Regions from separate parts of the Paraburkholderia sp. JHI869 genome, predicted to be linked through region 2. Evidence: predicted binding sites of a transcription regulator. Region 2 holds the regulator's gene; each other region holds the start of a gene.
What was found. The regulator FliA, encoded in region 2, starts transcription of late flagellar genes. The targets are predictions, from matches to a motif close to CTAAAGTTTNNNNNNNNNNNGCCGNTA.

Region 1 (10,442 bases), on a different contig from region 2:
TGGTCGTTTCCGCCAGCATGGCCTGCGTGATGACGAGTTCGCCCACGAGATTGATCAGCTGATCGACCTTTTCGACGCCCACGCGAATCGAGCTGCCTTCCGCCGAATTCGCGGCTGCGGCCGGACGCGCCTTGCGCTCGCCTTCGGGTTGCGCGGGCGTGGCGACGCCCGGCGCGCTTGCCGGAGGACGCGGCGCTTCCAGTTCCGCGTGCGGTGCGGGCGGCGGGGGCGCAATCACGGCGGGTGCGCTCGCGACTGGCGCCACCGGTGCTGCGGGCGGCGCGGCGGGTGCCGGTGCAGCCGCAGGCGCGGCCGCGGCCGGCTGCGCGTCGCCCTGGGGCGCTGCGCCGCGGCCGATCGCAATCTGCTTCTCGTCGATCACGAAGCAGCACACCGCGATGATGTCGTCGGAGGTCACATCGGTTTCGAGCCACAGCGTGAGATCGTCGCCGGTCTTCACCTGGCCGAGAATGCGGCCGAGGTTGCCAAGCTCTTCGACGAGCAGCTCCTGGTCCTTCGCGTCGACGGCGCGCAGCGTGACGCGCAGGTGCGGGCCTTCCGCGCTCGCATCTGCACCCGCATTTGCTCCGTTGGCGGGCGCCGAGCCTGCTGCATCGATCGCCTCGCTCACGACGTGCTCGGGCGCGCCCGAGCCTGCACCCAGTGTGCTGTGCATTTCGAAAGCGGCTTCGAGATCTTCTTCCGAATCGCCAGCGCTTGCCTGCGGCGCCGGAGCGGGCGCGGGGGCCGGCGCCGGTGCGGGTTCAGGCGCCGGTGCGGGTACGCCGCGGCTTTCCGCATAGAGGCGCTCGAGCTTCGTGCGCACGGCGGCAGCCGCTGCCGCATCGGGCTCGGCGCTCGCGCGGTAGGCGCCGAGCTGATCGGAAAGCACGTCCTTCGTTTCGAGGAACGTGTCGATCATGTCCTTGCGCAGCACGAGCTCGTTGTTGCGAGCGCGGTCGAGCAGCGATTCGAGAATGTGGGTCGTCTCGGTCAAGGCCGTGAAGCCGAACGTCGCCGCGCCACCCTTGATCGAGTGGGCCGCGCGGAAGATCGCCGCCAGATCCTCGGGATCCGGGCGGCCGACGTTCAGGTTCAGGAGAAGCTGCTCCATCTGCGCGAGCAGTTCGTCCGCCTCGTCGAAAAACGTCTGATAAAACTGAGTGATGTCGAGAGTCATTGCTCTTTCACCGCGTTAATTGCCTGGTTGGTGCCGGGTTAGTCGCCGCGCGGCACCTCAAGGGTGGGCCTCGCCGAGCGCGCTCGCCAGATCGACGAGCAGTTCGGGGTCCACCGGTTTTTCGATCCAGCCGGTCGCGCCTGCGTCGCGTACGGCTGCCTTGAAGCCTTCGTCCGATTCCGTGGTCAGCACGAGGATGGGCGTTTCGAAGTACGAAGGATTCGCCCTCAACTGCTTGATCAGGTCGAGCCCGCCCATACGCGGCATGTAAAGGTCGGTGAGCACGAGATCGAAGCGCTGGGCGAGTGCGTGCTCGAGCCCTTCTTCGCCGTCGCTCGCCACTGTCACTTCGTAGCCTGCCGAGCCGAGCGCCGCACGCAGGATCTCCCGCATGGACACCGAATCGTCGATCGCCAGAATGTTCCTGATCATCCGTTCCTCGTTGTCATTGCGCTGCCGGCGCGACGCTCACCGCCGGCGCCAGCGCCGTTGCCATCTTCGGCGCGAGCTGGACGGGCGCGGGCGCCGCCTTGACCGGCACGGCGTCCGGCGTGAGCCCGGGCAGGCTCTTGCCCGAACCCGCTGCGTCGTCGGAGAGCGTGGTGGTGGTCGAGTCGTCGTGCATGAGCGCGTCTTCGGACTTCCTGTTCAATACGATGATGCTGATACGGCGGTTTTCCGGGTCGAGCGGATCGGCCTTGTTCAGGTTCTGCGTCGAAGCCAGACCGAGCACGCGCAACACCTTCGATTCGTCCATGCCGCCCGCGATCAGCTCGCGGCGCGAAGCATTCGCGCGGTCGGCGGAAAGCTCCCAGTTGCTGTAGCCCTTCTCGCCGCCGGCGTACGGCACGGCGTCGGTGTGACCCTGCACGACGATGCGGTTGGGCACATCGTTGAGCGTCTTGCCGATCGCCTGCAGGATGTCGCGCATGTACGGCTCGACCACGTCGCGCGCCGTTGCGAACATCGGGCGCTTCTGCGAGTCGACGATCTCGATGCGCAGGCCCTGCAGCGTGGAGTCGATGCGGATCTGCTGCTTGAACTGGCGCAGCACCGGGTTCGCCTCGATCGCCGCCATCAGCTTCACCTGCAGGTCGTGCAGGCGCACCTGCTCCTTGCGTTCGAGCGAGCCTTCGAGCTGCTTCGAGGCGTCGTCGTCGTTGTGCTTCGACTGGTTGCGCTCCGAACGCTCGGTCGCGCCGTCGCTGCGGCGCGTGACGCCCTGGTCCTGCGACGAGATGTCCCGGCCGCCGCCCTTCAGGATGCTCGAGTCTTCGGCGCTGCGGTCGCCGCCCCAGAGCGTGATCTTCATCGGCTGATTGAAGTAGTCGGCGATGCCCTTCAACTGCACCGTCGATGCCGACGACAGCAGCCACATCAGCAGGAAGAACGCCATCATCGCGGTCATGAAGTCCGCGTAGGCGAGCTTCCACGCGCCGCCATGATGGCCGGCCTTCTTCGGCGCGGCGCGCTTGACGACGATTGCGCGGTCCTTGTTGTTGCTCATGGGCCGGTCCTTACTTCGCCTTCACGCGGCGCACGTGCTCTTCGAGCTCCGTGAACGACGGACGCTCGGTCGAGAACAGCACCTTGCGGCCGAACTCCACGGCAATGGCCGGCGCGTAGCCGTTCAGGCTCGCGAGGATCGTCACCTTGATGCACTGGAACATCTTGGTCGACTCGGTCACGCGCTGCTCGGCGAGGCTCGAGAGCGGGCCGATCAGGCCGTACGAAAGCAGAATGCCGAGGAAGGTGCCCACCAGCGCCTGGGCGATCATCTCGCCGAGAACTGCGGGCGGCTTGTCGGCGGAAGCCATGGTGTGGACCACGCCCATCACGGCCGCGACGATACCGAACGCCGGCATGGCGTCACCCACCTTGGCGAGCGCATGCGCGGGCGCCTCGCCTTCGGCGTGGTGCGTTTCGATTTCCTCGTCCATGAGGCTTTCGATTTCGAACGCGTTCATGTTGCCGCCCACCATCAAACGCAGGTAGTCGGTGAGGAATTCGACGATATGGTGATCGGCCAGGATCTTCGGGTACTGCGTGAAGATCGGGCTCTTCTGCGGATCGTCGATATCCGCTTCGAGCGTGAGCGTGCCTTCCTTTCGCGCCTTCGCGAGCAGGACATAGAGCAGCGCGAGCAGCTCCATGTACACGTCCTTGTTGTATTTGGCGCCCTTGAACAGCGTGGGAAGCACGCGCAAGGTGGCCTTGATGGTCTTGATGCCGTTGCCGAGGATGAACGCGCCGAGGCCAGCACCGCCGATCATGAGCAACTCCATCGGCTGCATGAGCGCGCCGAGATGGCCGCCCTCGAGTGCGTAGCCGCCGAAGACGCAAAGGATCGTCAGGAGTGTTCCAACGATAATCAGCACAGCCGGGTCCTCACTAAGAAATGCGCCGCGAACCGCCGTCGGCCCGCGCCCTTAGCTGGGTTTACGGCAACTGCGCGGAAAACTTTGGGTTTGGATGGGCGCGGATCGTAAGCTGGCCGGGCATCTGCCGTCTGCACTGCCTCGGCATGACGGAGAAATCTGGGGCCGGTTCGCAAAGCCGCGCGGGAAGGGGTTGCAGTTTGTGCCGGTGGCCGCTTGCGAGCGCTCGTGACGACGCGGGCTTCGCTGCGGCAGGCGCCGTTCGGCATGGCCGGGCGGCGTGTTCACAAAGGCAGGCCGGGTTTATCCGGGGTCTGCGCCTGCACGAACGGCCTCGGGCAACCTCGGCGACATCGAACCGCGTCGATCTGCCTCAGGCCGCGATCTGCGATGCAAGCGCGCTGCGCCGCGTGCGCCCCGCCCGCGAAGGCGGCTGGCACAGACCGCAGACGAAGCCGCGCTGCGGATCGTGCGCGTGGGCCACGTAGCGGCCGCCGCATCGGCTGCACGGTGTCATCTGCAGGAGGCCCGAGGTGAAGTAGCGCACGAGCGTCCAGGCGCGGGTGAGGCTCAGCGCCGGCGTTTCGTCGTGCAGGCGCAGGTGCTCGAGATAAAGCCGGTAGCTCTTCACGATGGCGTGGATCGGCTCGCAGCGCGCGTGGCGGCACATGAACACGAACGTGTTGTAGAACAGCGAGGAATGGACGTTGGGCTGCCACGTCATGAACCAGTCGGTCGAAAACGGCAGCATGCCCTTGGGCGGCGACTCGCCCTTCACTTCCTTGTAGAGCCGGATGAGCCGGTCGCGCGAGAGCGAGGTCTCCGCTTCGAGCAACTGCAGGCGTGCGCCCAGTTCGATCAGTTCGATCGCAAGCGCGATCTCCTTTACCTCCTGCACCACACTCTTTGTCGCCATAGACACCCGTTGGAAGCCGCGAAGGAATGCGCTTGCTCCTGCTGCCGTTCGCGGGCAGCAAGGGGCAATGCGCGGCCGCGCGCTGCGGCGCGGGGCGAAGCGGTTCAGCCGATCTGCTCGACGTCCTGACCCGACATGATGATCGCCGAGTGGGTCAGCGCGGTTTTGCCCTTGTCGGCAAGTGCGCTCAGGATGGCGTGGTCGTCGAACCGGAAGCGGCAAAGCAGTTGGTTCGATGCGGCAAGACGTACGGTCTGCGCGAAAGAGAGGTTGGCGAGCACCTCTGCGGACTGCTCCGAGATGCCCATGCGGAACATGCCCGTCGGCTTGTCTTCGCGCAAAAGACGTTGCGCAAGCAACAGGTACGACAGGTTCACTTCCTTGATCTCACCCAGCATGTCGCTGTGCGTCGTCGCGCTCATAGATTCCCCCGAATCGATACGCGGCGGCTGGTCAGTCCGCCTGCGGAAAACGTTTGCTCGCCCAAATGCAACTCGAGTGCATCCGAACGGCCTTTTATGGTCGTGGGTGCATTGTGGCTGGGGCGGGAACAAATAGAAATCGGACGGATGCCGCGACGCGTTGCGAGAAAAACTTTCGCTAACGTGTAGGAATTTTTCTGACAAAGAAGCGGGAGCAGCGGCAGGACACGGTATGCGTCATGTCATTCGCATAAGCCGCGTAATTGTCTGCGGATTATAGGCTTTTTCATGGATACGTCACGCGCGCGTGCTATCCGGCCCCGCTTGTGTGCTATCCGGCCCTCGCATCAACACGTTGTGTCCCTTGCGCGAACGCGCCGGGCACGCGGCTTGCGCATTGCGCGCCCAGGCCGCATCACGCTTTGCAATGGCCTGAAACACACGCTGTATCCCGCTGTAACAACATTAAGCGTTTGCAAAACCGCGTGTATCGGGCCGTGAAATAGCCATAATCGAGCTCAGGGATAACCCGATACCGTCGTACCGCCGCAGTGCCGCATCACAGAATTCGTTGCACACGCGGCCTTTATGGGCTTCTTGCCCAGGAGATCGAACAATGCGAATCGCACAAATTGCGCCACTTTATGAAGCCGTTCCGCCCAAGCTTTATGGCGGCACCGAGCGCGTCGTGTCCTATCTGACCGAAGCGCTGGTCGACCTCGGCCACGACGTGACGCTGTTCGCCAGCGGCGATTCGGTCACCTCGGCAAACCTCGAAGCTGCCTGGCCGCGCGCACTGCGCCTCGACCCGACGATCCGCGACGCGCTGGCCCCCCACATGGTGCTGCTCGAACGCGTGCGCCGCGTCGCGCACGAATTCGACGTGCTGCACTTCCACCTCGACTACCTGCCGTTCCCGCTGTTCACGACCATGGACACGCCGTTCGTCACGACGCTCCACGGCCGCCTCGACCTGCCCGAACTGCAACCGGTATTCGAGCAGTTCCCGAACGCGCCGGTGATCTCAATTTCGGACTCGCAGCGCCAGCCGCTGCCGCAGGCCGCCTGGCAGAACACGATCTATCACGGACTGCCAAAGAACCTGCTCACGCCGCAGGGCGACCGCAAGCCCGAGTACCTCGCGTTCCTCGGCCGGATCTGCCCGGAAAAGCGCGTGGACACGGCGATCAAGATCGCCGCGCTCTCCGGCCTGCCGCTGAAGATCGCCGCCAAGGTCGACAAGGTCGACCAGGACTACTTCAAGACCGAGATCGAGCCGCTGCTGTCGCAGGCCCACGTTGAGTTCGTCGGCGAGATCAACGAAGAGCAGAAGCCCGCGTTCCTTTCGGGTGCCAAGGCGCTGCTGTTCCCGATCGACTGGTCGGAGCCGTTCGGCCTCGTGATGATCGAGGCGATGGCATGCGGCACGCCGGTGATCGCTTTCAATCGCGGCTCGGTGCCGGAAGTGATCGACCCGGGCGTGACGGGCCATGTTGTCGAGGACGTGCAAGGCGCGGTGGCCGCGCTTCAGAATATCGATTCGCTTTCGCGCGAGGCGATTCGCAACCAGTTCGAACACCGCTTCACGTCGCACATCATGGCCGGCAATTACGTCGACACTTATACGGCGCTCATCGAAGCCGCACAGCGTCCGGTACTGCGCCGTGTCGCCGCCGGCTGAGTGCGAAGCATTCCAACTTTCGAGATAAATCCAGACGAATGTACGGCGTGAATCGTTTGCGAGTCGGGCAATAGCGCCATTACGCGTTGATTACAGATGACGCACAAAAAAGAGCCGCATGATTCATGCGGCTCTTTTATTGCATTTGCGCTTGCATGGCGCCCGGATCGCTGCCCGGCGGCATTCGTCAGGCGATCAGATAGCGCTCGCGGTTCTTGCCCGCGATCCACTTGGGCGGCTTGCCGCGCCCGCTCCACGTCGCACCGGACTTGGGGTCCTGATAGCGCGCCGGCAGCGGCGCCTTTTTCGGCGGACGCCCGCGGCGCGCGGCCTCGGCAAAACCCAGGTCCTGGGCGGAAAGCCCGTACTCGACGATCTTATCCCTGATCGTGGCGATGACGTCCGCGATCTCCGTGCGCCGCGCCTCTTCGGCCTGAGCCTGGAGTTTTGCGATCTGCGCCTTGAGTTCTGAATATTGCGACATTTCTATCTCCCCTTCATATGCTCGTGAAACCGACTCGATCGGAGATTAGACGTAAATAACGGAATTCGCAATCGCTATTAATACTGCTTTATCGCTCTATTTCTCAATTTAACGATCAGTCGCTTCTGGCGCAATTGCGCACACATCGATCGCAATAATTCGATCAATTACATCAGAATTGACAATCCTTGACAGCATCGAAAAGTGCGACTGCCTAGAATCTGGCATTTCCCGGTGCCGGTGCTTTACGCGGCCCCTTCAAAAATCGACTTTTCGAGGTGTCACGCAATGCACTTATCCAAGCGACTCATTGCCGAACTGATCGGCACGTTCTGGCTTGTTCTGGGCGGCTGCGGCAGCGCCGTGCTCGCGGCCAACTTCGCCGGCCCGGTTCACGGGCTCGGCATCGGCTTCGTGGGCGTGTCGCTCGCTTTCGGCTTGACCGTGCTCACGATGGCCTACGCCATCGGGCATATTTCGGGCTGCCATCTGAATCCCGCCGTGAGCGTGGGCCTGACCGTGGCGGGCCGCTTCCCGGCGCGCGATCTCGTGCCCTATATCGTCGCGCAGGTGCTGGGCGCGGTGGTCGGTGCTTTCGTGCTCGCGCTCATCGCGACGGGCAAGCCCGGCTTCGACCTCGCCGCGAGTGGCTTCGCGACCAACGGCTACGGCGAGCATTCGCCGGGGCACTACGCCATGGGCGCCGCGTTCGTGTGCGAAGTCGTCATGACCGCGTTCTTCCTGTTCGTCATTCTCGGCGCAACCGACAAGCGCGCGCCCGCGGGCTTCGCGCCGATCGCCATCGGCCTGTGCCTCACGCTCATTCACCTGATCTCGATTCCGGTCACCAATACCTCGGTAAATCCGGCTCGCTCGACCGGGCCCGCGCTCTTCGTGGGCGGCGAGGTCATCTCGCAGCTGTGGCTTTTCTGGGTCGCGCCGATCGTCGGCGCCGTGCTCGCGGGCATCGTGTACCCGGCGGTGGCGGGGCGGCGCGAAGCGGTAGCGCCTGTCGTCGTGCGCGAGACGGCCTGACGCACTGACACGTCCGCGCGGCTCGTACCACGCCGAATCGCGCGACATTCATCTTGCGGCAGCAAACGGGCGCTTCGGCGCCCGTTTGTCTTGTTGGCCCAGGCGCCGCCAGTGCGCGGCTGATCAGGCCCACGGTGGCCGCGCTGCTAGAATCGGTCGACTTTCCCACCGACTTGCCACCCGGAGCATCGCGCCCAGCATGAAGCGCTCACACACCCGGCCGATCCGGCTCGCCCCGACGCTCGCCGCAGGGCTGAGCGCACTGCTATGCGCCTGCGCGCCGCTGCCGCCGGCCAGTGGGCCTGCGAACTCCAACAGCGCCACCAACGCCGCCGGGACAACGCAAACGGATGCGAGCCGCACGCCAGCCGGGCGTGACGTCGAGACACTCATTTTCGTGAGGCATGGCGAAAAGCCGCCAGAGGGATTCGGCCAGCTCAACTGCAAGGGGTTGAACCGCGCGCTCGCGCTGCCGGCCGTGATCGCGGCCAAGTACGGCAAGCCCGATGCCATCTACGCGCCCGACCCGGGCGAGCAGAAGGAAGACAACGGCCGCCCGTACTATTATGTGCGCCCGCTCGCGACGATCGAGCCGACCGCAATCCAGTTCGGCATGCCGATCCAGACGCCGTATGGGTATTCGAGGATCGATGCGCTGCAAACCGCGCTTGTCGATCCGCAGTGGCGCGGGCGCACCGTGCTCGTTGCGTGGGAACATCGGGAAATCGAGACGCTCGTGCGCCGCGTCGTCGCCGCGCATGGCGGCAGCGCGAGCGACGTGCCGCGCTGGGAGAGTGCGGACTTCGACAGCATCTATGTGGTGCGCATCGACTGGAGCAGCGGCGCCGCGCACGCGCGTTTCTCGCACGAGCGCGAAGGGCTCGACGGACGTGCCGACGACTGCCCGTGCGCGCAACTGCCCGCGGTGCAATAACTGCCGATAACTGCCGGAATGGAATCGCGAGCGCGGTCACGGCGCGAGTCGCGCTGCGCTCATGGCGCGGCTAGCGATTGCACCCGCGTGAACTACGAGGTGATTTCGTCGTTGAGCGCGAACAGCTTGCGCAGATGATGCGCGACACCGGCTTCGAAGTTGTTGCCAATGCGCGGCACCGAAGGCAGCCGCTTGATGAGATCGGGATTGGCATTGTTCATCATGAACGGATGACCCGCCGTTTCGAGCAGATCGATATCGTTCATATTGTCGCCAAACGCGACGCAACCCGCGGCGTCCATACCAAGCCGGTCGAGCACGACACGCAGCGCGCGGCCCTTCGACACACCGGCCACCATGACTTCGAGACAGTCCGGCAGCGAATAGGTGACGTAAAGCGCGTCGCCGAACTCGCACGCGAGATTCTGCGCGACGTGTGCGAGATCCGCCGGCTCGCCGATGTAAAGCGCCTTGGCAATGCCCGCACCCGCGTAATCGCGCAGGTTCACCACGCGGTACTCGAAGCCCGAGTCCTGGTGATACGCGAGCAGTTCAGGCGCGTCGCGGTCGATGAGCCAGGCGTCGTCGGTATAGATGCTCACGATTACGCGGCCGTGTTCGCCAACGGTATCGGCGGCAACGAGGCGCTCGACCATGGGCGCGCCCAGATTGCTCGCGTGGATCAGCGTGTCGTCGGGCGCGTGCACCCGCGCGCCGTTCGCGGTGATGAGATACGGCCGGATGCCTAGTACGTCGCGAATGCCGGCCACGTCGCAATAATGGCGGCCAGTCGCGATCACGAACGGCAGCCCCTGTGCATCGAGCGCGCCCAGCGTGGCAACCGTGAACGGATCGACCTGATGGTCGCTATTGAGCAGCGTTCCGTCGAGATCGGTTGCTATGACCTTGTACATGGTGATCAGACAGCTAGCGGGAAACGTTGAATCGTAGCATCTGCGGCACCGCTATGCCCTTGACCCGCGTTCGCGCCCCTTGTCGTCCACCACTCAATTGTCCGCCGCAGCGCGCGAGAGGCGCTGGGCTTCCATCTGCGCGAGCCGCAGCGCGCCGGCCGTGGAATCGGCGAGCGGCGTGCGCAGGCGATCGCGCACCGCTTGCGGCACCCATTCGCGCAGCGGCTGCCCAAGGCCGCCCGAGAGCGCCGCCGGCAGGCCGCCCGAAGGATCGAGCGCGGTGATGAGCTTGGCGATTTCCACACCGGCTTCGGCGAGCAGCCTCGCGACGAATGGATGTTCGCGATGCGCGAGGACGACCGGTGCGAGGCTGGCATAGGCCGTCTGGTTGGCCGCGCACAGCCACACGATCAGGCTGTCGCGATCTGTCGCCCGCGCGTGTGCAAGCAGCGCCCGAGCGAAGTCGTCCATGGGCGCGCGCGCGTCGAGCGCCTGCTG
Region 2 (10,442 bases):
CGGAAAAGGTCTTGCGAGCGACGCACGGCCGGCAGCAATCCAGCGCCATTCCAGCAACAGACGACCGGCGGCGGCATAAGCCGCTCACCTCATCAGGGGCACAGCTTGAACATTCGCAAATTCATCGGTGGCACCAGCCGCGACGCGTTACGGCTCGTACGCGAAGCGTTGGGTGCGGACGCCGTCGTTCTGTCGAACCGTACGCTCGACGACGGCAGCGTTGAAATCGTCGCGCTCGCGGACCGCGATCTCGCGGCGATCGCGCCGGCCGATGCTGCCGCAGCGCAAGGTCTGGGCGGCTCGGGTGCTCAGGGTGGCCAGGGTGGCCCGTTCGCGCAGCCTTCCGCCGCGATGACGCAAATGCCGCGCACGCCGCGCGCCGCGTCCGGCGCAGCCCCGGCGGCGCTCGCCGCCCCGATTGGCGGTGCGAACCCCTACGCGAGCGGCATGCCGGACGTGTTCTCCTCCGTGTTTGGCGCAAGCCCGGAAGTGGGCGCCGAAAAGGGCGGCGCGAATGCCGACGCCGATGCCGATGGCGATCACGCCGCGGACACCGCGGTCTCGCTCGGCCAGGAAGCGTCGGCGGCTTCGGCCGCCATCGCGCCGCTTTCGCCTTCTTCGCGGGCAGCAGCTGGCCAGCAGGCCGCGCAATCGCCGATGCCCGCGACGCTGCAGTCCACGATGCAAGCGGCGCAGCTGGCACAGCAAGCCATGCCGGGTCAGCAAACGCCGCTGCAAATGGCGCTGCAGGCCGCGACCGAGTCGCTCGCCACGCCGGCCTTTGCGCCATCGTTTGCGTCCACGGCGCCGGCCGCGAACGCCAGCGCCCCGGCCGTCGCACGTGAAGCCGCCGCGCGCCTCGAACAGGCCGCCGCAGCGCACACGAGCGACGTGCCGCGCACGATGGCCGAGTCGAACCCCTGGCTGATCGACCACGCCCGCCGCATCGCGAACCAGCAGAATGCGCCGCGCGTGCCGGCCATGACGCCCGCGACCGCAGCCGCACGTGGTCTTGGCAATGTCGCCGACCCGGTGCTGCCGCCCGACGTCGACGCCAGCACGCCCGACTGGGCGCTGGAAGCCGCTCATGTCGCCGCGCGCCGCGCCGCGCAGCGCCTCGGCCACGGCCCGGAGGCCGCCGGTCCCGCGCCCACGTCCAGCAAGAATGCCGACGCCGCGCAAACCGTGAGCGAGGCGATCCGCGCGCGCATCGAGCAGGTTGTGAACGAAACCGTGATGAACGAGCTCGCCTCCATGCGCGGCATGATGGAAGAGCAGTTCGCGGGCCTCCTCTGGGGCGAGCGCCAGCGCCGCAGCCCGGTGCAGGGCGCGCTCACCAAGCAGCTTTTCGCAGCAGGCTTTTCGGCGCAGCTCGTGAAGATGATGATCGACCGCCTGCCCGAAGTGGAAACCGAAGAGGCCGGCATGGAGTGGCTCCAGTCGGTGCTCGAATCGAACCTGCCGGTGCTCGAAGACGAAGAAGCGCTCATGGAGCGCGGCGGCGTGTTCGCGCTGATGGGCCCGACGGGCGTGGGCAAGACCACGACCACGGCGAAGCTCGCCGCGCGCTGCGTGATGCGCTTCGGCGCAAGCAAGGTCGCGCTGCTCACCACCGACAGCTACCGTATCGGCGGCCACGAGCAACTGCGCATCTTCGGCAAGATCCTCGGCGTTTCGGTGCACGCGGTGCGCGACGGCGCGGACCTCCAGCTCGCGCTCACCGAACTCAAGAACAAGCACATCGTGCTGATCGACACGATCGGCATGAGCCAGCGCGATCGCGCCGTGGCCGACCAGATCGCCATGCTGTGCGGCGCGGGCCGCCCGGTGCGGCGCCTTCTGCTGCTCTCGGCGACCAACCACGGCGACACGCTCAACGAAGTCGTGCAGGCCTACCAGAGCGAAAACGCACCGCTCACGGGCTGCATCCTCACCAAGCTCGACGAGGCGACCAACCTCGGCAGCGCGCTCGACACCGTGCTGCGCTACAAGCTGCCGGTGCATTACGTCTCGACGGGCCAGAAGGTCCCAGAGAACCTCTATGTGGCGACGCGCCGCTTCCTGATCCGCAGCGCTTTCTGCATTCCGCGAGAGAGCTCGCCGTTCGTGCCGCACGAAGACGATATCCCGGCGCTGCTGTCGGCTCTCTCGACGCGTTCGAATTCGCAGGCTCCCGAGGTCAGGTTTGGATAAGTTCGTAATCGATCAGGCAGAAGGGCTGCGCCGGCTTCTCGCGCGCGAAGGCTCGCGAGTGGTCGCGGTGACGGGCGGTGCGGGTTCGCCCGGACGCACGACCACCGTGGTCAATCTCGCGGCTGCGCTCACTGCGCAGGGCAAGGACGTACTCGTCATCGACGAGTGTCTGGGACCCCGCTCGGTCTGTTCGCTGATAGGCGGAGTACGCGGCGCCGGCAACTTCGCCGCCGTGATGCGCGGCGAGCGCACACTCGACGAAGCCGTGGGGCGTCACGCGCTCGGCTTCGGCGTGCTGGCCGCCTCGCGCGACAACCGCGCGCAGTACACGAGCGCGCAACTGCACAAGGTCATTTCGGGCCCCGCCGACATCGTATTGATCGACGCGCAGCTCGATGCCGAAGGCGCGCTGTCGCCGCTCGCCATGCACGCGCACGACGTGCTGATCGTGATGCGCATCGGTGCGCAGTCGATCACGGACGCCTATGCGTGCATGAAACGGCTGCACTTCGCGCATGCGATCGCGCAGTTTCGCGTGCTCGCGAATCATGTGGCGAACGCAAGCGACGCGCAGACCGCGATCGAGAATCTCGCGGGGGTGGCGAGCCGCTACCTGAGCGTGTCGCTCGACAGCGCCGGAAGCGTCGCTGCCGATCAACACATGGCGCAGGCACTCAAGCTCGCGCGCTGCATCGTCGATGCGTTTCCGTCGACATCCGCCGCGCGCGACTTCCGGCACGTGGCAGCCGAACTGCCGCACTGGCCCATGCGGCCCGCGGTCTCGGCGTGCTCGCCGGCCACCGCGCGCGCGAGCGGCTCGCTCGTCGCGACGCACGAAGAACATGAAGCGGCGGGCGACGCACCCGCCGACGACCTGGACGGCGCGCCGCAAGCCGGCGTCCAGCTACACGCTGCGCATGCAACGCATGGAACGCACGCAACGCAAGGAACAAACGCCGCACACAGCACGCTCGCCGCGAACGCCGATTCGTTCGTAGCGGCCGTGACGGGTGTGCATCCCGCACCCAATGCAACATCCGCGTCCGCACCGGCCCACGTGGGCTGGCGGACCGATACGCCCGCGCAGCGGACGTCGCCGCAGCACGTCTGACGTGCGCACGACGACGCCAATCAGGGACATGAGAAGTGGAGAGCACGATGTCGATGTATAACGCTCAAGGAAAAATTTCGCAGGCCGACGTGCTTGCGAAGTACGCGCCGCTCGTGAGACGGCTCGGCTTGCAGCTCGTGGCGAAAATGCCGGCGAGCGTGGACCTCGACGACCTGATCCAGGCCGGCATGATCGGCCTGCTCGATGCGGCCAATCGCTACAAGGAAGATCAGGGCGCGCAATTCGAGACCTATGCGAGCCAGCGCATTCGCGGCGCGATGCTCGACGAGCTGCGCAGCAACGACTGGCTGCCGCGCAGCCTGCGCCGCACCTCGCGCGAAGTGGAAAGCGCGGTGCACAAAGTGGAGCAGCGGCTCGGGCGCTCGGCGAGCGAGGCGGAGATCGCCGAGCATCTGAGCATGCCGCTCGACGAGTACCAGAGCATGCTGCAGGACCTGCACGGCAGCCAGCTCATTTACTACGAAGACTTCGACCGCTCCGCCGAGGACGAACCGTTCCTCGACCGCTACTGCGTCGATCATTCGGACCCGCTGTCGGCGCTGCTCGACGACAGCCTGCGCGGCGCGCTCGTCGAGGCGATCGAGCGGCTGCCCGAGCGCGAGAAGCTGCTCATGTCGCTCTATTACGAGCGCGGCATGAACCTGCGCGAAATCGGCGCGGTGATGGAAGTGAGCGAGTCGCGCGTGTGCCAGCTGCACAGCCAGGCAGTGGCGCGTTTGCGCACGCGCCTGCGCGAGATGTCGTGGGCCGGCCAGGAGAATTGAGGCGGTAGACGGGTCCGCGCGGCGGTTGTGAGCGCGGGCCGGGTGAGGCGAGGGTGAAAAAGCCGGGGTGCGGGAGCACTCCGGCTTTTTTGTTGGCCGACTGGATTGCACAAACAAAAAAGCCGAAGCATCACCGCTTCGGCTTTTTGTCTTTGGCGAGCTGGGTGCTTACAGCCCGAACGCCGGCAGCCGCCCATCGGGACCGTACAGCATCGCGCCGCCGCCCGTTTCGCCGCGCAGGATCGAGAGCGCGCGGCGGTTATGCTCCATGCGCGTGCGGATCATCATGCCGATCGTGAGATTCCTGCGGCGCGCGCGTTCGGTCGAACCTTTGAGCAGCGCCCACTGGCTCGCAAGGCGCGTGTCGCCGTCGCAGGCCATTTCGATGCCTTTACGGCCGCTGGGGAGACCGAGGCCTGCCAGTTGCGCGTCGCGCGCCTTTTCGAGCCCAGCCAGACGCTGCGTGAGCGTGGTCTTCTGCTCGACGATCTGCGGCAGCGCCTCCATGCCGTCGGCCGACACGAGCGCCTTCTCTTCATAGGCGAGCAGCGACGCGAACGCCTCAACCGTGGCGTGTTCGTCGATCAGTGTGGCCAACAGGGCATCTTTCATTGCTAGGCACCAAAAAAAGCGAGGTTTGCGCGGCGCTCGTTGGTCGAGTGTCAGTTGCCTGACGTCGGCTTCATGAGGTCGCGGGCGGTCTGGATCACGCCGTCGGCAATCTTGCCGGAGTCGATCTGCAACGTGCCGTTGCGGATCGCGTCCTTGATCGACTGGACGTGCGCCGTGTCGATGTCGGCCGAGCCGCTCGCGGCGAGCGAGCGCATCGTCGACGAAAGCGACGAGAGGCTCACGTTCGCGCCGCCTTGGGCGGCACCGGCCGTGCCTGCCGCGCCAGTGGTGGCTGCGGTGTCGGTACCGGCGGCGCTTACGCCGGTCGAATCAGCTTGCGAGCGCGCGAGGCCATCCTGCAGCGTGCGCGGATCATTGCGGGTGGAGGAGTCAACTTTCACGATGGGCTTTCCTGATCGATTTGACCTTGATAACGGCATAGGTCGGGCCGAACTTTAGCGCGAAAATCCCACCGTTACATGCTGTTACGTGTGCTGGCGCACAAAGCCGGAAACGGCCGGATCGGGCCGCCGGGCGGGGCTGAAGCCACCGCGTTCCGGCCCTTACCAGCGCTTACCGGCCCTATATTTGCACCTGCACGGTTCCGGCGTCCTTGACCACGCCCGAGATGATCTGGCCGCCGCTCGTGCGCACGCGCACCTGCTGGCCGGGCTCGGCGTTGTTGAGCGCGCTGCCTTCGGCGGAGATCGTGAAGTTGCTGCCCACGGCGATCACTTTCACCGTCTGGCCGATGACCACCGAAGCCGCGCTGCGCAGCATGTCGGTGCGCAGCGGCAGTCCCGCGGCAATGCGCGCGAGCGCGACAGCGCCCGTCGCCTGGTTGGGATCGGTGATGATGGTCTGCGGCAGGCTCGCGAGGTCGCCCGCGCGCGGCATGAAGTCGGCGGCCGAAAGGGCTTCGCCCGCGCCGATCTGGCGCGAGGCCACGTAGTAGTTCACCTCGACGGCCACGCGTGCGCTCACATAGAGCGTCCACGGCTTCGCACCGATGCAGCGCACGCCCACGGTCGTGTGGCCATACGTGCGTGCGCCCGGCGGCATGAACGGCTCGAGCGAGGTGCACGCGGCGAGGCCGCGCGGAAACACCGGCGCGACCGTGATGTTCACGTGGCCCGGCAAGCCCGCCGACTGCTGCTGCAGGAAGTTGAGCGCGACGGCGCGGATCGATTCGCCGTCCTGCTGGCCCGGCGGCGTGGTCTGCACGTTCGTGGCGACGGCGCTGGTATTGGGAGCGGGCGGTGCGCTGGTGCTTGCGTTGGCAACGTTCGCAGCCGGCTTCGCGTTGGCGACCGCCGCCGCACCGGCGTCCACGACCACAGGGGCGACGCGGTTCGCGGCGCTCGACAGGTTCACGCGCTGAAGCGCGCCCGCGTTGTTCGGGTTGGCCGCCGGCACGCGCATGGGTTGGGCGCTCGCACCCGGCGAAGGAATCGTGACGATGCGCGGCGCGTCGCCTTGGGCCGGGCGCTCGCCGGGACCCGGAATCGTGATCATGCCGTTCGACTCGACGCCCGCGCGCGCATCCTCGGGCACGCCGCGCGAATTCAGATCGGCGTAGCTGGCCGCGCGCAGCGGCGCGGCGTCGCTCGCGGGCGCGTTGGCGGCAGCATTGACGGGCGCCGCCCCGGCAGGCTTCTTCGCGTTGCTGACGAGCAGCGCGTTCATCTGCGCCGCGTCGGAGCCCGCGCGGTCGCCGTTGCCCGCAATAAAGATCTGCCCGGCCGCGCCCTCGGGCTGCGCCGGGGTCTGCGCATGGGCGCTCGCGGCACCCAATGCGCAGGCAATCGCGCACGTCCAGGACGCGCGCCACGACAGCGCGCGCGCACGCCGCTCCAGGCCGGCGTGCGGCCTACGGATAGAGGCAGTCTGCGGCATCGTCGTTCTCCATCGAATGCATTAACACGACTCGCATTCTAGGCGGCGGCCCCCGGGCGCTTGCGTCGAATAGAGGGGCGCTTTACCGGCTATTCGTCCGATTGGTTCTTGCCACCCCCGCCTAATATTCCACTCCATGCGCAAAGGCCTTCGGACCACGCGCCTAACGTTTGCGCCGGTTTCCCCGCCTTTTGGCGAGCCCGCCGCGCTCACGCCGAATCCTTTTCGTTTCACGGAGAACGCCCGATGCTGGACAAACTCGATGCCGAATTCGCCTTTGGGCGCGAAGCGCTCGATGTGCGCGCCACGCGGCAGGCATTGATCTCTTCGAACATCGCGAACGCCGACACGCCGGGCTACCAGGCGCGCGACGTGGACTTCTCGGCCTCGCTCGCGGGCGCACTGCGCCAGCAAGGCGCCGGCGGTACGGTGGGCATGACGGCCACCTCGGGCGGCAACGCCCAGCCGCTCGCCATGGCGCAGCCCGCGGGCGTGACCAGCGGCATGACGATGGCGGCCACGGAGTCGGGCCACATGGCCGGCGACGCGAAGCTGATCCCGACGGGCGGTCCGACCGATGCCTACAAGAGCCAGCTCATGTACCGCACGCCGGTGCAGCCCGCGCTCGACGGCAACACGGTCGACCTCGACACCGAACGCGTGCAGTTCGCCGACAACGCGCTGCACTTCGAGTCCGGCATGACGGTCGTCTCGCAGCAGATCAAGACGATGATGTCCGCGATCACCTCGGGTTCGAGCTGATCGACGCAGGCAGCGCAGCCGGAAAACGCAGTAACGAAGCCATGAACGACCAACGCGCGCGTGACGCGCACCTGATGTGAGGTCAACGAAACCATGCCATCCCTGATGAACATTTTCAGCGTTGCGGGCTCCGCCATGACGGCGGAATCGCAGCGTCTGAACGTGACGGCGTCCAATCTCGCCAACGCCGACAGTACGACCGGCCCCGACGGCCAGCCGTACAAGGCGAAGCAGGTCGTGTTCGCGGTGAATCCGCTCGGCGGCGCGCGCACGGCCTCGGGCCAGCAGGTGGGCGGCGTGAGGGTGACCGGCGTGGTGGACGACCCCACGCCCATGAAGCAGACGTACGACCCCGACAATCCCTCCGCCAACGCGGACGGCTACGTGACGATGCCCAACGTCGATCCGGTGCAGGAGATGGTGAACATGATCTCGGCGTCGCGCTCGTACCAGGCCAACGTCGAAACGCTGAACACGGCCAAGACGTTGATGCTCAAGACGTTGACGATCGGGACCTGAAGCGGAACCTGAAGTACAGCACACCGCAGTAATACAGAGACCAGCGGGCGCGCAACGAAGACACGCCCGCCACCACCACACGCCAAGCACGAAGCGCAATCGAGGGAGAACGCGTTGAGTTCCAGCAACACAACCATCGGCGGCAGCACCGCCACCGTGTCGCAGCAACTGCTCGACACCATGAACGGCACGAGTTCGAGTTCGAGCTCGTCGACGAGCGGCACGAGCGCGAGCGACCTGCAGACCACCTTCTTGCGGATGCTCGTCGCGCAATTGCAGAACCAGGACCCGACCAATCCGATGGACAGCTCGCAGATGACCTCGCAGCTCGCCCAGATCAACACGGTGTCGGGCATCCAGCAGCTCAATACGTCGCTGTCGTCGCTCTCCACGCAGCTTTCGGCTGGTCAGAACGCGCAGGCCGCGCTGCTGATCGGCTCGACCGTGCTCGCCCCGGGCAGCAGCGCCGCCGTGTCGAGCGGCTCGGCGCCACAACTTGGCGTCACGCTGCCGGCGGCGGTGTCGGACGTGAAGCTCACGATCACCAACTCGGCAGGCCAGGTCGTCAACACGCTCGACCTTGGCGCGCAGTCGGCGGGCACCGTGCCGGTGACCTGGAACGGCAAGGACACGGCGGGCAACACGGTCGCGGACGGCACCTACACGATCACCGCCAGCGCGACGACCAACGGCCAGTCCGCCACTGCAACCGCGCTCGTCGCGAGCCAGGTGCAGGGCGTGGTCCAGCAGTCGGACGGCACGGCGAGCCTCTCGCTCGCCAACGGCAAAACGGTCGCGCTTTCGAGCGTCGGCGCCATTCTCTGAACACGATAACCAACGCGAAAAGCGCGGAGTAGACAACCATGGGCTACCAGCAAGGATTGAGCGGCCTCGCCGCGTCGTCGAACGACCTCGACGTGATCGGCAACAACATCGCCAATGCGAACACCGTTGGCTTCAAGCAGAGCACGGCGCAGTTCGCCGACGTCTACGCGAACACCATCGCGACGTCGGTGGGCAACCAGATCGGCCTCGGCGCTTCGCTGCAGACCGTGCAGCAGGACTTCGCGCAAGGCACGATCAACACGACCGGCCAGGCGCTGAACGTCGCCATCAACGGCAACGGCTTCTTCCAGATGTCGAACAACGGCTCGATCACGTACTCGCGTAACGGCGTGTTCCAGCTCAACAAGAACGGCTATATCACCGACGCATCGGGCAACGACCTGATGGGCTATGCCGCCGATTCGACGGGCGTGGTCAATACGGCGCAAACCGTGCCGCTGCAGGTGCCGACCACGAACATCGCACCGGTCGCGACGACGAAAGTCACGGCGCAGGTGAACCTGAACGCGCAGGCCACGACGATTCCGGCGACTTCGACGTTCGATCCGAACGATTCGACCACCTACAGCTACTCGACCTCGATCACGGGCTACGACTCGCTCGGCGGCAAGCAGCAGATCAACCTCTACTACGTGCAGACCGCGACCGGCACGGCCGAAGTCTACGGCGGCGTGGCGGGCGGCACGATGACCGACCTCGGCGCGATGAACTTCGGCACCTCGGGCACGCTCACGGGCACCTCGGGCGGGACCTCGGGCGCGAACAACACCTTCACGCTCACCATCAACCCGACCGACGGCTCCGCCACGGGTCAGAAGATCACGATCGACGTGAGCGGCACGACGCAGTACGGCAGTGCGAACGGCGTGAACAACCTCGCGCAGGACGGCTACCCGAGCGGCACGCTCTCGAACTTCTCGATCGGCGCGGACGGCACCATCACCGGCAACTACTCGAACGGCCAGACCATGGCGCTCGGCCAGATCGTGCTCGCCAACTTCAACAACCCGAACGGCCTCGTGAACCTGGGCGGCAACCAGTTCCAGGAAACGTCGGCTTCGGGCGTCGCGCAGGTCTCCACGCCGGGCAGCACGAACCACGGCACGCTCACGGGCGGCGCGCTCGAATCGTCGAACGTCGACCTGACGAACCAGCTCGTCGACCTGATCACGGCCCAGCGCAACTATCAGGCGAACGCGCAGACCATCAAGACGCAGCAGACCGTCGACCAGACGCTGCTGCAGATGTAACGCGCCTAACCACGTACCGGGCACATCATGGACCGACTGATCTATACCGCGATGACGGGCGCGAGCCAGGCGCTCGAGCAGCAGGCCGTCGTCGCGAACAACCTCGCGAACGTCTCGACCACGGGCTTTCGCGCGCAGCTCGCCAACTTTCGCGCCGTGCCGATGTCGTTCGGCGACGGCTCGACGGTGAACGACCAGACCACGCGCACCTACGTGCTCTCGGCGACACCTGGCTCGGACATGACGCCCGGTGCGATCTCGCATACCGGCAACCCGCTCGACATCGCCATTCAGGGCCAGGGTTTCATGGCCGTGCAGACGGCCGACGGCAACGAGGCCTATACGCGCGCCGGCAACCTGCACGTCGATGAAAACGGCCAGCTCGTCACGGCTGCCAACCAGCAGGTGATCGGCGGCGGCGGCCCGATCGCGGTGCCGCCGGGTTCGGCGATCACGATCGGCAAGGAC
Region 3 (10,442 bases), on a different contig from region 2:
CGCGTGGCTTCGCTCGCGCTCGCAATGTGCGGCGTGAGCACGACGTTCTCCACTTCGAGCAGCGCCGGATGCACGCGCGGCTCGCCCTCGAACACGTCGAGGCCCGCCGCCGCGATCTGGCGCGTGCGCAGCGCGTGCGCGAGCGCCGCGTCGTCGACGATGCCACCTCGCGCGATGTTGGTGAGCGTGGCCGTGGGTTTCATCTGCGCGAGTTCGGCGGCGCCGATCGTGTGATGGTTTTCCGGCGTATAAGGCAGCACCAGCACCACGTGATCGGCCTGCTTGAGCAGATCTTCCTTCGACAGATATTCGGCGTTCAGCTCGCGCTCGATCTCAGGCGCGACGCGCGAACGGTTGTGATACACCACGCGCATGCTGAAGCCGCGTGCGCGGCGCGCGAGCGCCTGGCCGATACGGCCCATGCCGATCACGCCGAGCGTCGCACCATAAATGTCCGAGCCGAGAAACGCGTCGAACGACCACTTGTCCCATTTGCCTGCGCGCAGGAAGTGCTCCGATTCCGTGACTCGGCGCGCGGCCGCCATCATCAGCGCCCAGCCAAAATCGGCCGTGGTTTCGTTGAGCACGTCGGGCGTGTTGGTGCCGAGCACGTTGGCCGCGTTGAAGGCGGCCATGTCGAAGTTGTTGTAGCCCACGGCCATGTTCGATACCACGCGCAAACGCGGCGCAGCGGCGAGCGTTGCGGCGCCGATCGGGTCGCCCGCGGTGAGCGCGCCGTCCTTGTCGGCGAGACGCTGGTGCAGCGCCTCGGGCGAAAGCGCCTCGCCGTCGTTCCAGTCCACGTCGAAATACTGCTTGAGCCGATCGATCACGTCGGGAAAGATCGGGCGCGCCACGAGAATCTTTTGCATCGTTGCTCTCCACACTTCAATCGTTGTCCGTCATTGTTGCGCGTGACGGGGCGCTCAGGGAAGTCTCGCGTGCTTTTTGCGAGCCGCTTCGCAAACCGCTTGCGGCTAGACGAAAAAGAGCCAGGTGGCCGCGAGAAAGACCGGCGCGAGCAGCACGCCCGACCAGCCAAGATAGCCGAAGAAGCCCGGCATGCGCACGCCGCGCGACTGCGCGATCGCCTTCACCATGAAGTTCGGCGCGTTGCCGATATAGGTGAGCGCGCCCATCCACACCGCGCCCGCCGAAATCGCGGCGAGCGTTTTCGCGCCGCCCGACATGAGTGCATTGGCGTCGCCGCCCGCGAGATTGAAGAACACGAGGTACGTGGGCGCGTTGTCGAGAAACGACGAAAGGAGCCCCGTCGCCCAGAAGTACATCGCTTCGTTGGGGCGGCCCGGTGCGTCGTTGACGAAGCGGATCAGCGCAGCGAACGCGCCTGCCTCGCCCGCGCGCAGCATCGCGATGACCGGCGCGATCGTCACGAAAATGCCCGCGAAGAGTTTGGCCACTTCGACAATCGGCGCCCATTCGAAACCGTTGTCGGCGCGCGCCTGTTTCGACGTGAACGCGAGCGAAATGAGTGCGAGCGCAACGAGTCCCGCATCACGCACGAGATTTTGCAACTGCAGATGCGTGCCCGCGACCTCGAAAGCGATACCTGGACGCCACACACCGCTCATCAACACGAGCGCAATGAGTAGCGCGAGCAGCACGAAATTCGCCTTGCCGCCGATGGCGAATCCGCCCGTGTCGGGTGTCGGGTCGAGCGACGCGGCGAGCACTTCTCCGGCACGGCTGAAGTACCAGCTATCGAGCGCGTAGAACACCGCGAGCAGCACGCCGCAGACGAACAGCATGGGCAGCGCGAGATGTTGCGCAGTCCAGAAGAATCCCACACCGTTCAAAAAGCCGAGGAAAAGCGGCGGATCGCCAAGCGGTGTGAGCAAGCCGCCCGCGTTTGCGACGAGAAAGATGAAGAACACGACCACGTGCACGTTGTGCTGGCGATTGTCGTTCGCGCGCAGGAGCGGCCGGATCAGCAGCATCGCCGCGCCCGTCGTGCCCATCACGCTCGCGAGCACGGTGCCAAGCGCCAGGATCGCCGTATTCATGCGCGGCGATCCTCTCAGATTCCCGTACACGCAGATGCCGCCCGCGATCGTATAGAGCGCGCCGAGCAACACGATGAACGGGAGATATTCTTCGACGACAGCGTGCACGAAAAGCGGATACGTCGCGCCAAAACCATGCGTGGCCGCGAACGGCAGCAGGAAGGCCAGCGCCCACGCCGCCGAGATCTTGCCGAAGTGGTGATGCCAGAACGTGGCCGCGAACATCGGGAAGAACGCAATCGAGAGCAGCATGCCGGCGAATGGCAGCGCCCAGACGGCGCCGAGCGATGCGCCATCGAAGGCCGCTGCGTGTGCGCTCGTGCTGAACAGCGTGAGCGCGGCGAAGAGCGTCCCCGCGCAAGCGCTCGCCGTGTTGCGCTTACGCGCCATGCACGACGATCACATGCACGCGATACGGCCCGTGCGCGCCAAGAATGATGGTCTGCTCGATGTCGCCGGTGCGCGAAGGCCCCGAGACGAAATTGACCGCGCGCGGCAGTTCCCCGCGTTCGGCGCGCATGAGCGCGAAGGCGTCTTCGTGGCCCGCGACGATGCGCGAAGCGGGCACGACGGCGATGTGCGTTTCGGGCAGCAGCGCACCCGAGGCCCAGGTATGCGGGCTGGAGAGCAGCACCAGCGTGCCGGTTTCGGCCGTGGCGCAAAAGCAGCCCGTGAGGCCAACGAGATCACGATCTTCGGGCTTGCGGAATTGAACGGCGAGACCCGCGCCAGCCCAGTCGAATGTTTCGAGCGTTTGCCACGCGACGGCCTGCATCGGCAGGCTGTGCTCGGCGAGATAACGTTGCGCGGCGGCAGGCACGTCGGCCATCTGCTGGACTTCGTCGACGGTGCTCGACATCTTGCGCGCCTCGCCCACGAAGCGCGCGACGAGGTCGCCTTCCAGCGGCGGGCGCGGACCCTCGGGATGGCGCGCGAGGTAGTCGGCCACGGCTTCCCGCTCGTGCGCCGCGGGCGTAGCCTCGCGTCCCTGCGCCGCGCGAATGCGCGCGAGTATGCTGCGGCGGGCGGCCGTCGTGTCCATGAACGTCCTCGTCAAATGAAGAAAGGCGACGCGCCGATTATACCGGGGCGTCGCCTTGCGATTCGCGGGTCTCGCGTGCGTTCTTTCAGCCGCTTGCTAGCCCGCGCATTCCTCTTCCACGGGCTGCTCGATGCCGAACACCTGGCGCAGATAGGCGAGATACGCCTTGTCGTCGCACATATTCTTGCCCGGCGAATCGGAGAGCTTGGCGACGGGCTGACCATTGCAGCGGACCATCTTGATGACGATCTGCAGCGGCTGGTAGCCCAGATCGTTGGTGAGGTTCGTGCCCACGCCGAACGCCAGACGGCAACGTCCGCGAAAACGTTCGTACAGGCTCAGCACCTTGGGAATGTCGAGCGCATCCGAGAAGATCATGGTCTTCGTGCGCGTGTCGCAGCGGTTGTCCTCGTAGTGCTTGAGCAGGCGCTCGCCCCAGTCGAACGGATCGCCCGAGTCGTGGCGCGCGCCGTCGAAAAGCTTGCAGAAGTACATGTCGAAGTCGCGCAGGAAGGCCTGCATGCCGTAGACGTCCGAGAGCGCGATGCCCAGGTCGCCGCGGTACTCCTTCGCCCACATCTCGAAGCCGTAGATTTGCGAGTCGCGCAGACGCGGCCCGAGCGCCTGGCACGCCTGCAGGTACTCGTGCGCCATCGTGCCGAGCGGCGTGAGGTTGTGCTTCATCGCGTAGTAGACGTTGCTCGTGCCGGTGAACTGCTCGCCGAGGTCGTCCTTGAGCGTGAGGATCACTTCCTCGTGCCAGCGCTTCGAGAAGCGGCGGCGCGTGCCGTAATCGGCAATCTTGCAGTCGGCGAATTCAGGCTTCGCGCCGAGCAGCTCGATCTTGTGGCGCAGGCGCTCGCGCCCCTCCTCGTACTGCGGATGATGCTGCGTGTTGCGGAAGTACACCTCGTTGACGATGGCAAGCACCGGGATCTCGAAGAGAATCGTATGCAGCCACGGCCCCGTGATCTCGATGTCGATCTCGCCATTGCCCTTGGGCGACGGCGTGACCGTGATGTACTTTTCGTTGAGGTGAAAGAGCGCGAGAAAGTCGATGAAGTCGCTCTTGATGAAGCGCATCTTGCGCAGATACTCGAGCTCGGTCTCGGCGAAGCGCAGCCTGCAGAGCTTCTGGATTTCGCTGCGGATCTCATCGACGTAGGGCACGAGATCGACGTTCGGCGTGCGGCAGCGGAAACGGTATTCCACATTGGCCGCGGGAAAATGATGCAGCACCACCTGCATCATCGTGAATTTGTACAGATCGGTATCGAGCAGCGAAGTAATGATCATGATGGGCCAGCCGGACTGCAATCGGATAGCGCCCGCGAAGCGGGAACCGGACACGCTGCCGGGCGCATGCCCCGCAGCGGCTCCGGGCGGCGAGCGCCAGCGGTGCGCCCATGTTACCCGAATGCCTGCGCGCGCCGCGTGCCCGCTCGCACGCCCCCTTGCGCACAAGGGGTAAAACGTTGCGGACCGCCCCATCTTATAAACTAATCACGAAACGATATAAGGACGGTTGCAGGCCTGTGGTTGGGGTAATTCCTCATCAGTTACAATAGCGCCTTTGGCGAACCGCCATCCCCCGATACAAAAAGCTTGCAGGAGTTGCCTGAATGACTCACGTTGTGACCGAAAGCTGCATCAAGTGCCGCTATACCGACTGCGTCGATGTGTGCCCGGTGGACTGCTTTCGCGAAGGTCCCAACTTCCTCGCGATCGACCCGGACGAGTGCATCGACTGCGCCGTGTGCGTTGCCGAGTGCCCGGTGAACGCCATCTACGCCGAGGAAGACGTGCCTGGCGACCAGCAATCGTTCATCGAGCTGAACGCCGACCTCGCGAAGGGCTGGCCGAGCATCACCAAGACCAAGGCCCCGCTGCCGGAAGCCGACGAGTTCAAGGACGTGAAGGACAAGCTCGCGCTGCTCGCACGGTAATCGCGCGCTGGTTCCGGATTACCCTTAAAGAGATAGCGACAGGGTATTGACAGGCCCAGTCATACCCCATAGAATCTCGTTCTCTGCTTTTGTTGATCCCCGATAGCTCAGTCGGTAGAGCGCCGGACTGTTAATCCGTAGGTCCCTGGTTCGAGCCCAGGTCGGGGAGCCAGAATTCGCAAAAGCCCGTTAACCAGAACGGGCTTTTTCATGACGTAAAGCGTTGTAGCTGTACTGCTGTTCCCCGATAGCTCAGTCGGTAGAGCGCCGGACTGTTAATCCGTAGGTCCCTGGTTCGAGCCCAGGTCGGGGAGCCAAAATATCGAGGGGTTGCGTGTTTGCACGCAACCCCTTTTTCTTTTGGTGCGCGTGTTGCGCGCCACCTCTAGCGGCGGCTCCGCATCACCGCGCGCACAGCCTCACCCTCCCCGATAATGTCGCATCGTCACCTTCGGGAATCCGCATGAAATCCGCCCGCCTTGCCATTCTCCTCGCGCGCCCGCTTCTCACCTGCGCGTGCCTCGTCACCTTCTCTACCGCACACGCCGAACAAATCGGCAGCGTAAACACCAACTTCCGCGTGACCGGTTCGGACAAAGTCGTCGTCGAGGCGTACGACGATCCGCAGGTGCAAGGCGTCACCTGCTACGTCTCGCGCGCCCGCACGGGCGGCGTGAAGGGCACGCTCGGCATTGCGGAAGATCCGACCGAGGCATCGATCGCGTGCCGGCAGGTCGGGCCGGTCTCGTTCGCCGGGCCGCTCAAACAGCAAGCCGACGTCTTCAACGAGCGCATGTCGCTGCTCTTCAAGACGCTGCACGTCGTACGCGTAGTCGATGCGAAGCGCAACGCGCTCGTGTATCTGACCTACAGCGACCGCGTGGTGAGCGGCAGCGCCAAGAACAGCGTCACGGCTGTGCCGGTGCCGGCGGGCACGACGATACCGCTGCGCTAAACTGGGGATCTGAGCAGGATCCTCCACCATGACCGATTCCCGTTTTCGAGATTCCGCCCGCTACTGGCGCACGCCGCTTTTGCCCGGCGCGGATCTCGTCACGGCCGAATACAACGAACATACGTTCGCACCCCATTGGCACGAGGCCTACACGATCCCCGTGATCGAGGGCGGCGCGGAGTGCTTTCGGTATCGCGGCTCGCAGCATGTCGCCGAGACGGGCAGCGTGCCGGTCATCAATCCCGGCGAACTGCACACGGGCTCGCGCGCCGTCGAAGAAGGCTGGAGCTATCGGGTGATGTACGTGCCGATCGACTTCCTGCACGAACTCGCGGGCGAAATCGCCGGGCGCGCGCAGCCACTGCCGTGGTTCGACACCGAGGTGATCCACGATCTGGATCTCGCGCACAGGCTCTCTCGCGCCCACCGGCTGCTCGAAGCCGACGCCGACTCGCGGCGCGCCGCGGCGGTGCCGGACTCCGGCGCGAGCAGTGGTTTGCCTGGCGTGGCGGCGCTACCCTCGCCTTGCGCCGCACCGTCTTCCGATTTGCTCGCCGTGGAAGGCGCGTTGCTCGACGCGCTCTCGACGCTGCTCACACGCTACGGCCGCACGCGCGAGGCGGCGCTCAGGCACGGCCCGAACGATGCGCGCGTGGAAACGATGAAGGCGCTCCTCGCCGCCGATCTCGCCACGCCGTTGCGCGTGGCCGATCTCGCCCAGGCGGTCGGTCTCTCGCCGTTTCACGCCACGCGGCTCTTCACACAGGCGACCGGCCTGCCGCCGCACGCCTGGCGCACGCAGTTGCGCCTGCAACGCGCGCTCGGCCCGCTGCGCGAAGGCGCCACGGTCGCCGATGTCGCCGCGGCGAGCGGCTTCACGGACCAGAGCCATTTCACGCGACACTTCCGGCGTATGTTCGGCGTGCCGCCCGGCCGCTGGCAGTCGTCCTGAACGCGCCGGCGCGCCTCACGCCGCAAGAACGTACAAGCCACGCGCACGGCCGCCCGCTATGCTGTCCCCATGTATCAGGAGGACAGTTTGACCACGCATCCCAGGCCGCATCCCAACCGCTTTGCCGAATTCATCGCCGGCGCGCGCGACACGATCCCCATGATGATCGGCGCCGCGCCCTTCGGCGTGATCTTCGGCACGCTCGTCACCTCGGGCCCGCTCTCGCTGTGGCACGGCCAGTTCATGTCGCTCGCCGTGTTCGCCGGCTCGGCGCAGTTCATCGCGCTCGGGCTGATCGCCTCGCACGCGAGCTTCGCGGTGATTTGGGCCACCACGTTCATCGTGAACCTGCGGCACGTGCTCTACAGCGCGACGCTCGCGCCGTATGTCTCACACCTGCCGCTGCGCTGGCGCCTCGTGCTGGGCGGCCTGCTTACCGATGAGGTCTTCGCCGTCGCGTGGGCGCATTTCCGCCGCCATCCGCCCGGCGACGATGTCTCGCCGTGGCATTTCCTCGGTTCGGGGCTCTCGATGTACCTGAACTGGCAACTCTGGACCGCAGCCGGCCTGCTCTTCGGCGCGGCGTTCCCGGGTTTGCAGTCGCTCGGCCTCGACTTCGCGATGGTCGCGACCTTCATTGCGATCGTCGTGCCGCAGTTGGTTGCCGTGCGCTACTTCGCCGCCGCCGCGACTGCCGGTGCGCTTGCCTTTTTCTGGCAGGGCTGGCCGTACAAGCTCGGGCTGCTCGGCGCCGTGCTCGCTGGCGTGGTCGTGGGTGTCGTCCTCTCGCGCCCGGGTTCGTCACGCGGCGCCCGCGCCGGCAGCGAGTCGCCCCGCAAGTCCCCCACCGTCCAACGCACCGCAGGAGCCGGGCAATGAACTACGTCGTCCTGATTCTCGGCATGGCCCTCATCACCGTGGTCATTCGCACGGCGGTGTTCGTGCTCGGCGACCGACTGGTGTTCCCGCCGCTCGTGCGCACCGCGCTCGGCTTCGTCCCCGTCACGGTGCTCACTGCCATCATCGTGCCGATGGCGGTCTCGCCGCACGGCCAGGGCGCCGAGCTGACCTGGCGCAACCCGCAGCTCGTTGGCGCGCTCGCGGCGATCGTCGTCAGCGCGCTCACGAAGCGCCCGCTCCTCACCATCGCGGTCGGGCTCGGCGTGTTCTTCCTCTGGCAAGGCGTCGTCCTGCGCTAGAGGCGCCCCTCGCCACTCGCGCTCAAGTTTCACCCCGGCCCGCCGTTAAACCCGTCAAGGCCTGCTCTGGCAGGCCACTGCTCGAACGGCGAGAGCGCGCGAGACGCGATACGGAATACACCGGGGTAACCATAATGGGGCACATCACCCTTAACCTGAAGGACGAAACGCTTGCGTCGCTGCGCAAGGACTTCGACGCGTTCCTGCGCGTCTCGCTCAAACTCGACCCGCAGTTCGCCACGCCGGAATTCGAGGATTACCTGCGCGCGAAGCTGCTCGACAACATGACGCCGCTCACGGAGCACGCAGTGCAGCGGCTCCTGCAAGGTGGCCAGTACGCGTGGGCCAAGCGCACGCTGGACAAGGAATTCCCAGAGGTCGTCTCGATCCTGATGCGTCAGGCGGGCGAATTCGGCTTCGGCTTCGCGTCGCGGCCCGAGTGGACGCCCGACGAACTCTCGAAGCAGTGCCGCGACTGGGCGGCGGCCATCGTGAGCGAAGCCCAGGGCGACGACACGCTGGTCGATCCGCTCGCGGCGCAGATCAAGTCAGGCGTGCAGGACATCCAGGCGCTCGAAGAATCGATGCAGACGCCCGCCTGGCGGCTCACGGAGTCGCTGCGCCAGCGTGCGTACGAAGCGAAGATCGGCTGCGAGCAGGCAACGGGCAGCGCCGCGCGCGAGCGTCTGGGCGAACTGCGCGGGCTGCTGAGGCTTGGCGTCACGCATGGCGTGTTTCAGAAGCAGGAAGCGCAACAGATCATGGAATATCTGCGCCTGCTCAAGCCCGAGATTTTCGTCGAGGAGCCCGACGACGTCTTCACGCGCCTGGCCGCGTGGATGCGCAACTTCTTCATGCCGCCGCAACGCGGCACCGCGCGCGAGCAAAGGCGCTGAGCGCTGGCGCGCCCGCCTTCGGGCGGCGCGACGCGTCAACTGCAGAGTCAAGCGTCGCTCGAGCCGCTTGAGCCCCTCGGCGCGCCCCTTAGTCCCACATTCTCCTGAGCTTCGCGGCGATCTCGACCTTCGCCTGCGCGGCAGCGGCGAGTCCCGCCGCGCTTGGCGCGCTCGCCACGGGCGCAGGCGGCCACGCGCACGATTCGAACAGCGGCAGCATGGGCGCGGCGATGAAGCGCGTGCGCGAAGCCCACACGTGCCGGTCGCCCGACGCGACCTGGTTGTGCACGTAAAAGCGCTGCGGCACGACGATATGCAAATCCTCTTTCGCGCGCGTCATCGCCACGTATAGCAGGCGCCGCTCCTCCTCCAGCTCCTCGTCGCTGCCCGCGCCGAGATCGGACGGAATGCAGCCGTCCACGCCGTTGAGCACGAACACGTTGCGCCACTCCTGCCCTTTCGCCGAATGGATCGTCGAGAGGATCAGATAGTCCTCGTCGAGCAGCGGGTCGGCGGATTCGGCGCTCGTGGCGTCGGGCGGATCGAGCGTAAGTTCGGTGAGAAAGCGCTCGCGCGAGGCGTAGGTGCTCGCAATGCTCTCCATCTGCAGCAAGTCGGCGAGACGCACCTGGGCGTCTTCGTGATTGCGCTCCAGATGCGGCTCGTACCAGCGCCGCACGCGCTCGAACTCAGCGGGCCACGGCGTCGAGCGCATGGAGAGGCTGTCGATGAGCGACGCGAACGCGGGCCAGTCCTCGGCGGCGCGCGGCGGCGGCGCGAAGGCCGCGAGCGCCTCGGCGGCGCGATACGCGCCCGTGCACGCGGCCACCTGGTCGAGCAGGCGCGCGGCGTTGGCGGGCCCCACTCCCGGCAGCAGTTGCGTCACGCGAAAGCCCGCCACGCGGTCGAGCGGATTCTCGGCCCAACGCAGCACCGCCAGCACGTCTTTGACATGCGCGGCGTCGAGAAAGCGCAAGCCACCGAATTTCACGAACGGGATATTGCGCCGCGCCAACTCGATTTCGAGCGTCGCGCTGTGGTGCGCCGCGCGAAACAGCACGGCCTGCTGCTTGAGTTTCATGCCCGCTTCACGCGCCTCGAGAATCTGCTCGACGACGTAGCGCGCCTGGGTTGCCTCGTCGGCCACGGTGACGAGGCGCGGGCGCTGTTGCGAGGGGCGGTCGGTCCACAGGTTCTTGGTGAAGCGCTCGGCGGCGGCGTCGATCACGGCGTTCGAGGCTGCGAGGATCGGCGCCGTCGACCGGTAGTTGCGCTCGAGCGTCACCTGGCGCGCGGGCGGATCGAACTGCGCCGGGAAGTCGAGAATGTTGCGCACAGTCGCGCCGCGAAACGAGTAGATCGCCTGGGCGTCGTCGCCGACCACGGTCAGGCCGCGGCCGTCGGGCTTGAGCGCGAGCAGGATCGAGG

Region 1: motA (flagellar motor stator protein MotA) is a predicted target of FliA. The motif match lies at 3,620-3,646, and genes of this name have one in related genera.
Region 3: VSR72_RS08855 (DUF4088 family protein) is a predicted target of FliA. The motif match lies at 8,140-8,166, and genes of this name have one in related genera.

The regions. Positions count from the first base shown of each region.
Region 1 is NZ_JAYMSC010000032.1:88,354-98,795, reverse strand. It holds gene cheA (chemotaxis protein CheA) at 1-1,180, opposite strand, end outside; gene VSR72_RS35785 (response regulator) at 1,238-1,612, opposite strand; gene motB (flagellar motor protein MotB) at 1,626-2,687, opposite strand; gene motA (flagellar motor stator protein MotA) at 2,698-3,558, opposite strand; gene flhC (flagellar transcriptional regulator FlhC) at 3,932-4,474, opposite strand; gene flhD (flagellar transcriptional regulator FlhD) at 4,579-4,896, opposite strand; gene VSR72_RS35760 (glycosyltransferase family 4 protein) at 5,513-6,577, shown strand; gene VSR72_RS35755 (H-NS histone family protein) at 6,765-7,061, opposite strand; gene aqpZ (aquaporin Z) at 7,350-8,096, shown strand; gene VSR72_RS35745 (histidine phosphatase family protein) at 8,296-9,030, shown strand; gene VSR72_RS35740 (Cof-type HAD-IIB family hydrolase) at 9,123-9,944, opposite strand; gene VSR72_RS35735 (BadF/BadG/BcrA/BcrD ATPase family protein) at 10,038-10,442, opposite strand, start outside.
Region 2 is NZ_JAYMSC010000055.1:13,583-24,024, reverse strand. It holds gene flhF (flagellar biosynthesis protein FlhF) at 106-2,193, shown strand; partial or broken gene VSR72_RS42280 (MinD/ParA family protein) at 2,186-2,968, shown strand; gene VSR72_RS42275 (RNA polymerase sigma factor FliA) at 3,358-4,089, shown strand; gene VSR72_RS42270 (flagellar protein FlgN) at 4,258-4,701, opposite strand; gene flgM (flagellar biosynthesis anti-sigma factor FlgM) at 4,752-5,102, opposite strand; gene flgA (flagellar basal body P-ring formation chaperone FlgA) at 5,284-6,597, opposite strand; gene VSR72_RS42255 (flagellar basal body protein) at 6,844-7,359, shown strand; gene flgC (flagellar basal body rod protein FlgC) at 7,453-7,878, shown strand; gene VSR72_RS42245 (flagellar hook assembly protein FlgD) at 8,059-8,703, shown strand; gene flgE (flagellar hook protein FlgE) at 8,742-9,974, shown strand; gene flgF (flagellar basal-body rod protein FlgF) at 10,002-10,442, shown strand, end outside.
Region 3 is NZ_JAYMSC010000003.1:524,604-535,045, forward strand. It holds gene VSR72_RS08800 (D-glycerate dehydrogenase) at 1-872, opposite strand, end outside; gene VSR72_RS08805 (sodium:proton antiporter) at 978-2,414, opposite strand; gene VSR72_RS08810 (lactate utilization protein C) at 2,404-3,066, opposite strand; gene pncB (nicotinate phosphoribosyltransferase) at 3,163-4,362, opposite strand; gene fdxA (ferredoxin FdxA) at 4,689-5,012, shown strand; tRNA gene VSR72_RS08825 (tRNA-Asn) at 5,109-5,184, shown strand; tRNA gene VSR72_RS08830 (tRNA-Asn) at 5,254-5,329, shown strand; gene VSR72_RS08835 (CreA family protein) at 5,476-5,967, shown strand; gene VSR72_RS08840 (AraC family transcriptional regulator) at 5,996-6,919, shown strand; gene VSR72_RS08845 (AzlC family ABC transporter permease) at 6,989-7,798, shown strand; gene VSR72_RS08850 (AzlD domain-containing protein) at 7,795-8,118, shown strand; gene VSR72_RS08855 (DUF4088 family protein) at 8,253-9,014, shown strand; gene VSR72_RS08860 (ATP-dependent helicase) at 9,103-10,442, opposite strand, start outside.